DNA from 2 places in the Isoptericola sp. NPDC056605 genome. Region 2 is predicted to be linked to the other one. Evidence: riboswitches for the same ligand, from Rfam matches in the RefSeq annotation. Region 2 holds a riboswitch; the other holds the start of a gene.

Region 1 (4,876 bases), on a different contig from region 2:
CGCGGCCTGGGCGGCCGCGCGCTCCGCGTACGGGCCGCGGGCGAAGTCGGCGTCGGTGAGCGCCGCGGCGCGGTCGCGCACCTCGGGCACGACGACGCCGGCCGCCGTCGCGCGCGAGGCCACGGCCGCGGACGACGCGGCGAGCGCGTCCTCGACGGCCGCGCGACCGTCCGTGAGGGCGCGGGCCAGGGTCGCGACCTCGCCCACCTTCTGGTCGGCGAACGCCAGCCAGTCGCGCAGGCGCGGGTCGAGGGTGGTGCCCGCCGCGTGCTGGTCGTACACCTCGTCCTCGACGTCGTGCGGCACGTGCAGCAGCGACGTCGACGTGCCGACGGCGAGGGCGACGGCGCCGAGGCCCCGCAGCGACTCGACCGCGTCGAGCTTGGCGGCCAGGTCGGCCCGCCACACGTTGTGGCCGTCGATCACCCCGGCGACGAGGGTCTTGCCCTCGAGGCCCGGCACCGGCCCGGCGGGCACGGCGCCCTTGACCAGGTCGATCGCGATCGCGTCGACGTCGGTCGCGGCGAGGAGCGCGAGGGCGTCCTCGTGCAGGCCGCCGAACGGCGCCGTCACCAGGATCGCGGGCCGCTCGCCGTCGGCATCATCGGTGGCCGTCGCGAGGTCGGTCGCCAGCGCGCGGTAGGCGGACGCGATCGCCGCGTGCAGGCGCTCGGCGGGCACGTCGAGCGAGTCGGTGACGAGCGCGGGCTCGTCGAGCTGCACCCACGGCACCCCGACCGCTGCCAGCGCGCGCAGCAGGTCGGCGTACGCGGCGACGACGTCGTCGAGCCGGTCGAGCGGGTGGAACCCGTCGCCCGCCTCGTCGGCCGCCTTGGACAGGGCGAGGAACGTCACCGGGCCCACGAGCACGGGGCGCGTGGTGACGCCGGCCTCCTTGGCCTCGGCGTACTCGCGCACGATGCGGTGGTCGGCGAACGAGACCGGCGTCGTCTCGCTGATCTCGGGGACCAGGTAGTGGTAGTTGGTGTCGAACCACTTGGTCATCTCGAGCGGGGCGTCCTCGCCGCGGCCGCGGGCCACGGTGAAGTAGCCGTCGAGCTCGAGCGAGCCGTCCTCGTCGTCGAGCAGGTCGCGGAACCGCTCGGGGACGGCGCCGAGCAGCGCGACGACGTCGAGCACCTGGTCGTAGTAGGAGAACGACCCCGGCACGGAGCCGTCGTCGGGGTTCAGCCCGAGCTCGACGAGGCGGCGGGCGGTCTCGCGGCGCAGCGCGCCGGCCGTGACCTCCAGGTCGACGGCGTCGGTGCGCCCGGCCCAGAACGACTCGACGGCCTTCTTGAGCTCGCGGCGACGCCCGATGCGGGGGTAGCCGAGGATCGTGCCGCCGGGAAATGCCGCGGCGGGGGTGGTGCTGGTGGTGGACATGAGCACTCCAGAGTTCGGGCTCCGCTCAGACGGCGGGAGCCTGGGTCGGGATGCTCGGTACCCACGGCCTTCTGGCCAGGTCCGCGCCGTCCGACGTGACGTCGGCCGGCGCCGGTCCGCCGAGGTGGACACCCTCGAGCAGGTCCAGAGCGGGACGGTACTTGTTGAACGTGTACACGTGGATGCCGGGGGCGCCCGCGTCGAGCACGCGCTGGGCGAGCTCGACGGCGCGCGCGGTCCCGTAGGCGTGCTGCGCCTCCGGGTCCCCCGCGGCGTCGAGCGCGTCCAGCAGGTGCCGGGGCGCGCGGACGCCGGTGAGCTCCTCGACGCGACGGAGCCGGCGCGGCTCGGTCGTGGGCAGCTGCCCCGCGAGGATCGGGATCGTCACCCCGGCCGCGCGGGCCTCGGCGACGAAGTCGGTGTAGGAGTCGGCCTCGTAGAACAGCTGCGTGATGGCGAAGCTCGCCCCCGCGTCCTGCTTCTCCTTGAGGCGCCGGACCTCCTGGGCCCGGGTGGTGCCGGCCTGCACGTTGCCGTCGACGAACGTCGCGACGGCGATCGTCATCGGGCGGGCGGCGCCGCGCAGTGCGGCCCCGGGGTCGGTCGCGCAGCGCCGCGCCTCGACCTCGCGCAGCAGGTGCACGAGCTCGATCGAGGATGCGACGCCGTCGGCGGGCGGCTCCCAGTCAGGCTGGTCCTTCGGCGGGTCGCCGCGCAGGGCGAGGAACGCGCGGGTGCCGGCGTCGAGGAAGTCGTCGATGACGGCGGACACGTCCTCGCGGTGCGCGCCCACGCAGGTCAGGTGCGCCACCGGCAGGACGGGCGTGCCCTCGAGCAGGGTCGCGACGACCTGGCGGGCGGTCGCCCGGTCACCGCCGCCCGCGCCGTACGTCACGGACATGAAGTCCGGTCGTGCGGCGACGAGCCGGCGCGCCGTCTCCCAGAACTTGGGCGCGGCGTCCGGCCGGCGCGGCGGCATGAGCTCGAACGAGACCGTCGGGCGTGCCGGCAGCGCCGGGTGAACTGCCGGCTGAGCTGCCGGGGTGGGCGAAAAGGATGCCTCTGCGACCATGCGTCACTCCATCGATCCTGGCGTGAGCACCTTCGTCCTCGGGAGGCTTCCGTCGGAGAACGGGTTGCTGCGGCGTCGTCGAGCCAGGACTCTCGGCCGCTCTGGATGGCTGTCACGCGATCGTACGCAGCATCCGCGATACGGGCGAGGATGAGACCGCCTGCTGAGACGATCGCGGATGCCGGGCGGGCATCCGCACCGTGATGGTCACCGGCGACAACCCGCTGACCGCCGCGGCCATCGCGGCCGAGGCCGGCGTGGACGACTACCTCGCCGAGGCGACGCCCGAGGACAAGCTGGAGCTCATCCGGCGCGAGCAGGAGGGCGGCAGCCTCGTCGCGATGACCGGGGACGGCACCAACGACGCCCCCGCGCTCGCGCAGGCCGACGTGGGCGTCGCGATGAACTCGGGCACGTCGGCCGCGAAGGAGGCCGGCAACATGGTCGACCTCGACTCCGACCCCACCAAGCTCATCGACGTGGTCGGCGGGAACGCCCTGCTCAGGGCACCAGCACGACCTTGCCGCCGGCTTGGCCGCTCTCGACCAGGGCGTGCGCACGAGGCGCGTCGGCCAGCGGGAGCACCGCGCCGACGGTGGTCACGAGGTCGCCGCGGGCGAGGGCGTCGACGGCCTCGGCGAGCTCTCCGGCGTCGCGCTCGGACCGCCAGCTGGCCTCGACGCCGAGGTCTGCCGCGGCGTCGTCGGCGATGGTGACGATGCGCTCGGTGCCGCCGCGCAGGGTGATCGAGTCGGGCAGCACGCCCGCGCCGGTGGTGTCGAGGACGGCGTCCACGCCGTCGGGGGCGAGGGCGCGGACCCGCTCCACGAGCCCTGCGCCGTAGGTGGTGGGTGTCGCGCCGAGGGCGGCGACGCGCTCCTGGTTCCGCGGCGACGCCGTACCGATCACGCGGGCGCCGCGGCGCACGGCGAGCTGGACGGCCAGCTCGCCCACCGACCCCGAGGCGCCGTGCACGAGCAGCGTCTCGCCGGGCCGGACGTCGAGGAGGCGCAGCACGCGGGTCGCGGTCTCGGCGGCGACGGGGAGCGTGACGGCGTCGGTCGCGGCGAGCCCGGCGGGCACGCGGGCGAAGACCGACGTCCGGGCGAGCTCGGCGTACCCGCCGCCGACGGCGAAGCCCACGACGCGGTCGCCGGGCGCGACGCCGGCCACGCCGTCCCCGACCTGGTCGACGACCCCCGCCACCTCCAGGCCCGGCACGACGGGCGACGTCGGCGGCGGGCCGCCGGTCGTGCCGGCGCGGGACTTCACGTCCCAGCCGTTGACGGCCGCGGCCTCGACGCGCACGCGCACCTGGCCGGGCCCGGCCTGAGGGTCGGGGGCGTCGGCGAGATGCAGCACCTCGGGGCCGCCGTGGGACTCGAACACGATCGCACGCACGCGCCCATCCTGGCCCGGCCGGCACCGTCGCGCGCGCCGCTCAGCAGCAGCGCGAGCCGGGGTTGCGGTCCTGCTCCGCGTAGTGCTCCCGCCAGAACTCGCGCTCGCCCATCGGCGCGCGGCCGGGGTGGGCCGACCGCTCGTGCGCGACGTACGTCGCGTAGGCGTCGTCGCCCATCACCTGGCGCACGTACCAGCGCAGGCTCGCCCACCCCGCCGACGCCGCCCGGGCCAGCGCCCGGGCGACGTCGTGCACCCTGCCGGTGCGGGGCTCAGTGGTGCCCGGCACCGCTGGACTCCCGCAGGCCGGCGTCGGCCCACTCCTTCTCGATCCGCTTCTCGGTCGACGAGGCGAACAGGCCGGCCGGGGCGAACCGGCGCGACGCGACGGGCGCGTCCTCGTGGTTCTCGCCGCCGCCGGTGCGGAACGCCTTGATCGTCACGACCAGCGACGCGAGGATCACGACGATCGACAGCACCACGAACACGATCGACAGGGTGCCCTGCACGAAGGTGTTGCGGACCACGGCCTCCATGGCCGCGACGTCGGGCGCGGTGCCGAACGACGTCTCGCCGGCGGCGAGCGCGTCCTTGAACGCCCGGTGCTGCGCCCAGTACCCCACCGCGGGCACGTCCGAGAAGATCTTCTCGAACGACGCCCAGATGGTGATCAGCGCGGTGAAGGCCAGCGGCAGGGCCACGATCCACAGCCACCGCCAGTACGCGCGGCCCCGCTTCGCGACGATGGCGAGCACGACGGCGAGCGCGATCGCGGCCAGCAGCTGGTTCGCGATGCCGAACAGCGGGAAGAACGTGTTGATGCCGCCGAGGGGGTCGGTGACGCCCAGATACAGGATCGTGCCCCAGCCCGCGACCATGATCGCGGTGCAGACCCACACCCCGGGTCGCCAGCTCATGTCCTTGAACCGCGGTGCCACGTTGCCGATGGTGTCCTGCAGCATGAAGCGGGCCACGCGGGTACCGGCGTCGACCGCGGTGAGGATGAACAGCGCCTCG
Region 2 (4,876 bases):
GTACGCCAGGACGTAGACGATCGAGGTGCCCTTGAGCAGCCCGATCACCTCGTTCACCGCCGTCGGGACGATCGAGCGCATCGCCTGCGGCAGCACGATGCGGGTCACCTGGCGGCGGCGCGGGATGCCGAGCGAGGCGGCGGCCTCCTGCTGCCCCTGGTCGACGCTGAGGATGCCGGCGCGCACGATCTCGGCGGAGTACGCGGCCTGCGAGAGCCCCAGGCCCAGGATGGCGGCGCCGAACTTGTCGATGACGCCGAGGGTGTCGAACCAGAGGAACTCCGGGCCGAAGGGGACGCCGAGGCTCAGGTGCGGGTACAGGTAGGCGAGGTTGTACCAGAGCAGCAGCTGCAGCAGCAGCGGCACGGACCGGAACACCCACGTGTACGCCCACGAGACCCCGACGAGCAGGGGCGAGCGCGACAGGCGCATGAGCGCCAGCACCGTGCCCAGCGCGAACCCGACCACCGACGCCGCGGCCGTGAGCCGGATGGTCGCCCAGGCGCCGGACAGGATCGAGGGCCAGGTGAGGTACTGCGCGACGACGTCCCACTCCCACCGGTCGTTGGTGAGCAGCGAGCTGACGACCATCGCGAGCAGCACGGCCACGCCGGCGGTCGCGACCCACCGGCCGGGGTGACGGGCGGGGACGATGCGCAGGTGCGAGTACGGGGAGTCCCCGGCGTCCGGCGCGGGCGACGGGAGCGCCGGGGCGGGTGCGCCCGCGGTCCTGACGGCGGTCATCGCGGCGCCCTCTCCCCCGCGGTGACGGCGAACGGTACGTGGTTCCCCGGCGGCGGGGCAGGGCACGTGCCGTGGTCGCTGAAGGCGTACGGGAGGTTGACGGCGTCGTTCAGGTCGAGCCGTGCCACGCCCGCGCCGCCCGGGGTCAGGGACCCGGAGAGCTCGGGGCGCGCCACCCGCCAGGGCGCGACGCCGGGGGCCTCGTCGCTGAACAGCAGCGTCGGCGCGCCGCCCGGCCCTCCGGTGAGCACGAGGGTGACGGTCCGGTCGCCACGGGTCAGGTCCAGCTCGCCGACCGCCTGCAGCCGGTGCACCAGGCCGGGGCGGGCGGCACCGACCACCAGGTCGCGCGGAGTCTCGTAGAGCCGGACGGGCGCCTCCACCTGCCACGACGGGTCGTGGTCGAAGGCCGGCACCCCGGCGAAGTCGAGGCGGGTGCGGGCGTGCGGGTCGCGCAGCCGGATCGCGAGGCGGCCGGTGCGCCGCACCAGCTCGATCGCCACCGCGGCCGTCTCGCCCGCCGCGACCCCGTCGGCGTCCTGCCGGGCGCCGTCGGCACCGCCTGCACCGTCGACGGGCTCGCGCCCGGCGGGCAGGAACGTGCCCAGGACGACGCTGCCGCCCTCGGGGACGTCGCCGTCGTACGCGCCGTCCGCGACCTCGGGGCCCTGCACCCGGGGGCCGTCCGCCTCCCCCGGACGCAGGTGCGCGCCGGCGTCGTCCGCCAGCCACAGCCCGGGCACGCCGGGCAGCGGCTCCGGTCGCGACGGGAGCCAGTGGTAGCCGGCCAGGCTCAGCCAGCCGTGGGGCGCGGCGAGGTCTCGCTCGCGGTCGGCCCGCCGGCGCGCGCGTCGCTCCGCGGCGGGGTCGGCGGCGGGGTCGGCGGCAGGGTCGGAGAGGCGGACGCGCGGTGCGTCGGTGACGGTCATCGGGGACCTCCGGTCACGAGAGGACGAGCAGCGTCGCGGTGGGCTCCGACGACGCGGGCGGCGGGGGCGACGCGGCGCGCGTCGGGTCGGGCGGTCACGCGCGCACCAGCCGGGGGTCGGCGGCGCGGCCCGCGCGGGCCCGCGGCCGGGAGTGCGCGGGAGCGGGGGCGGCGACGGCCGTGGCTGCCGGGTCGACGTCGGGCAGCCCGAGCGTCGCGCGGAGCGTGCGCGGCGCCGGGGACGCCACCGCCCGCACGCCGTCGCGCACGAGCCGCGGGAGCACGCCGTCGACGAGGGCGTCCAGGTCGGGGCCGAGCGACGAGGGCCGCAGCAGGAACCCGTCGGACGCGCCGGCGTCCCGCCAGTCGACGATGGTCTCGGCGAGGTCGTCGGGGGTCCCCGCCACCACCAGCAGCCCGCCGGAGATCTCCGGGCCCTCCAGGGCCTCGACCAGCTCGAGCCGCGCCTGCGCGCTGGCCCGGTCCTCGGCCAGCACGACGTAGGCCTCGGTGAGCACGCGCAGCGTGTCGGGGTCGCGGCCGGCGGCCTCGGCCGCGTCGCGCAGCCGGGTGCGCAGGTGGATGGCGCGCGCCGGCGCGGTGGCGGCCACGCGGGCGACGTCCGCCGTCCGGGCGGCGAGGTCGATCGCGGCCTCGCTCCGGACGGAGACGACGACGGGCGGCCGGCCCTGCCGCGTCCCGCCCCCTCGGTGGGCGTCGGCGGCCTGGCCCTCGGCCGGACGGTGCCGGCGCACCGCGAACCGGATGCCGTCGTGGTCCACGCGGAAGCGTCCTTCGTCGTCCACGGCGACGGCGCCGGCGGCGTCACCCGCGGCCCCGGTCGCGAGCCCGTCCCAGTGCCGCACGACCTGCGCGGCGACGCCGCGGGCCTGCGCCGCCCAGGCGTCGTCCTGCACGACGGCGCCGGCGGGGAGGCCGACCTGCCACCCGGCCCGGCCGGAGCTCGCCTGGTCGACGCGGGCGACGGCCTGGGCGACGTGCGCCGGGTCCACGTGCGCGGTGTCGACGGCGGCGACCAGCCCGGTGCGCCTCGTGTGCGGCGCCACCCGCGCGGCGGCGACGGCGGCGTCGAGCCGCCCGGTCACCTGCCGCCGCCCCGGGTGCAGCAGGAAGCCCTCGTCGAGGGTGACGAGGTCGAGGCCACCGTCGTCGGCGGTGCGCACGAGCTGGACGAAGCGCTCGCCGTCGAACGACCGGGGCTGCACGATGCCGCGCGCCCGGTGGACGCCGGGGCGGGCGCCGGCCGCCGTGAGGTCCACACCGACGACGAGGGGGGACGGGGTGGTGCCGGGCGTGGTGGGCAGCGCGGGCGTGGTGGTCGGGGAGTACGGCACGTCGGCTCCGATCGGGGCGCGGCGGGCGGGCGCGCTCGGGCGCGGGTCGTGGACCCGCGGGTGCGCACCGCCGCCGGGAGGGCAGGGGAGGAAGGCCCGCCAGGAGCGGCGGGCGAGGGCCGTCTGCGGCCGGGCCCGGCAGGAGCCGGGCCGTCGAGGAGGGCGTCCGCCGCGAGGCGGCGGACGCTCAGGCCGCGATCAGCGGCGTCGACACCACGCCGGGGTGGACATCGGCACGGACATCGACATGGCCGTCGGCATGGACATCGGCGAGGCGGACGGCACGTGCCGGGTCCGGGACGACAGGGGGCGCGTGCTGATCGCGTCGCGGTGCATGCTCGTCCTCTCCTGCTCCCCGCCGGGGCGGGGTTCGCGTGTTGCCGTACCGTCGGCGACGGCCGGCCTGGTCCTCACCCGGGGCACCCACCCGCGCTGGGGGTTGCCGTCCGACCAGCCGGGGCTTCGCGTCGGAGCTCGTGACCACCCGGGACGGCCGGACGCGCCGCCTCACGGCGCCGCGGTCGTCCGACCCGGTGCGCAGGAACGTAGGTGCCCGACAGGGGGGTGTCAACGGTTCCCCCCGCACGTCTCGGATACTGAACCGATCCGACCGGATTTATCGGATACTCGGTCACGCAGGAATCCCGTCTACCGTGGGACGCGTGAGCCAGGACGCGAGGCACGACCCAGGGCAGCACGCCGCACACGACGCGGAGCACCGCTCCCCCGACGCCGCCGAGATCAGGGCGCTCGTCGACGACCTGCGACGCCTGGTGCTGACGTACAAGTTCGGGATCGACGAGGTCATGACCAAGATCTCGATCCTGCGCGACGAGTTCCGGCACATGCAGAACTACAACCCCGTCGAGCACGTGGGCTCGCGCCTCAAGTCGCTCGAGTCGATCGTCGCCAAGTGCCGCCGCAAGGGCATCCCGCTGACTCCCGAGGGCGTGCGCGAGCAGATGTTCGACGTCGCCGGCGTGCGCGTCACGTGCAGCTTCGTCTCGGACCTCTACAAGGTGCGGGACATGCTCACGAACCAGGCCGACCTCACCGTCCTGGAGGAGCGGGACTACATCGCGCACCCCAAGGCGAACGGGTACAAGTCGCTGCACCTCATCGTGCAGGTGCCGGTCTACCTCTCCGACCGCGTGGAGCACGTGATCGTCGAGATCCAGCTGCGCACCATCGCCATGGACTTCTGGGCCAGCCTGGAGCACAAGATCTACTACAAGTACGAGCGGGACGTGCCGCGCCACCTCACCGACTCCCTCAAGCTCGCCGCGGACGTCGCCGCGTCGCTCGACAGCTCGATGGAACGTATCCACGAGGAGGTCAAGGCGATCGCCGGCGCCGACGAGCCGGTCGAGCGCCGCGACTCCCTGCTCAGCCCCGAGGAGATCTTCCACAACTTCTGGGGCGCGGCTCGGGCGGAGCGGCTGACGCTGCGCACCACCCGCGACGACTGACCCGACGACTGGCCCGACGACTGCCCCGCGGCGGTCAGCCGGGCCCGGCCGTGCTCGCGCGCACCACGAGCTGCGGCTCGCACGTCACGAGCCGGTGCCGGTGGGCCTCGGCGCCCGTCACCAGCTCCTCCAGCAGGAGCTTCACCGCCTCCCGACCGACGGCCTCCCCCGGCTGCCGGACGGTCGACAGCGGGACGGCGGAGTCCCACGCGGCGCGGTTGTCGTCGTAGCCGATGATCGCGACGTCGTCAGGCACCCGCAGCGAGGACGACAGCAGCAGCGACTGCAGCACGCCCACGGCGAGCAGGTCCGCCGCGGCGACGACGGCGTCCGGGCGCTCGCGCGGGTCGCGCAGCACGAGGTCGTCGCCCACCCGCCGG

Evidence for each region. A riboswitch is a leader RNA that binds a small molecule or an ion and turns the genes downstream of it on or off. The one in region 2 is predicted to bind S-adenosylmethionine.
Region 1: another riboswitch for S-adenosylmethionine. It lies ahead of ACFQ8Y_RS13255 (methylenetetrahydrofolate reductase); the one in region 2 lies ahead of ACFQ8Y_RS06095 (LLM class flavin-dependent oxidoreductase).

Annotation. Positions count from the first base shown of each region.
Region 1 covers NZ_JBHTVT010000011.1:159,307-164,182, reverse strand. The annotation lists gene metE (5-methyltetrahydropteroyltriglutamate--homocysteine S-methyltransferase) at 1-1,386, opposite strand, end outside; gene ACFQ8Y_RS13255 (methylenetetrahydrofolate reductase) at 1,412-2,458, opposite strand; SAM riboswitch class I at 2,464-2,570, opposite strand; partial or broken gene ACFQ8Y_RS13250 (HAD-IC family P-type ATPase) at 2,647-2,943, shown strand; gene ACFQ8Y_RS13245 (NADP-dependent oxidoreductase) at 2,960-3,859, opposite strand; gene ACFQ8Y_RS13240 (YbdD/YjiX family protein) at 3,900-4,148, opposite strand; gene ACFQ8Y_RS13235 (carbon starvation CstA family protein) at 4,132-4,876, opposite strand, start outside.
Region 2 covers NZ_JBHTVT010000004.1:117,100-121,975, forward strand. The annotation lists gene ACFQ8Y_RS06085 (amino acid ABC transporter permease) at 1-744, opposite strand, end outside; gene ACFQ8Y_RS06090 (DUF1684 domain-containing protein) at 741-1,673, opposite strand; gene ACFQ8Y_RS06095 (LLM class flavin-dependent oxidoreductase) at 1,768-3,027, opposite strand; SAM riboswitch class IV at 3,396-3,509, opposite strand; gene ACFQ8Y_RS06100 (GTP pyrophosphokinase family protein) at 3,768-4,496, shown strand; gene ACFQ8Y_RS06105 (LacI family DNA-binding transcriptional regulator) at 4,531-4,876, opposite strand, start outside.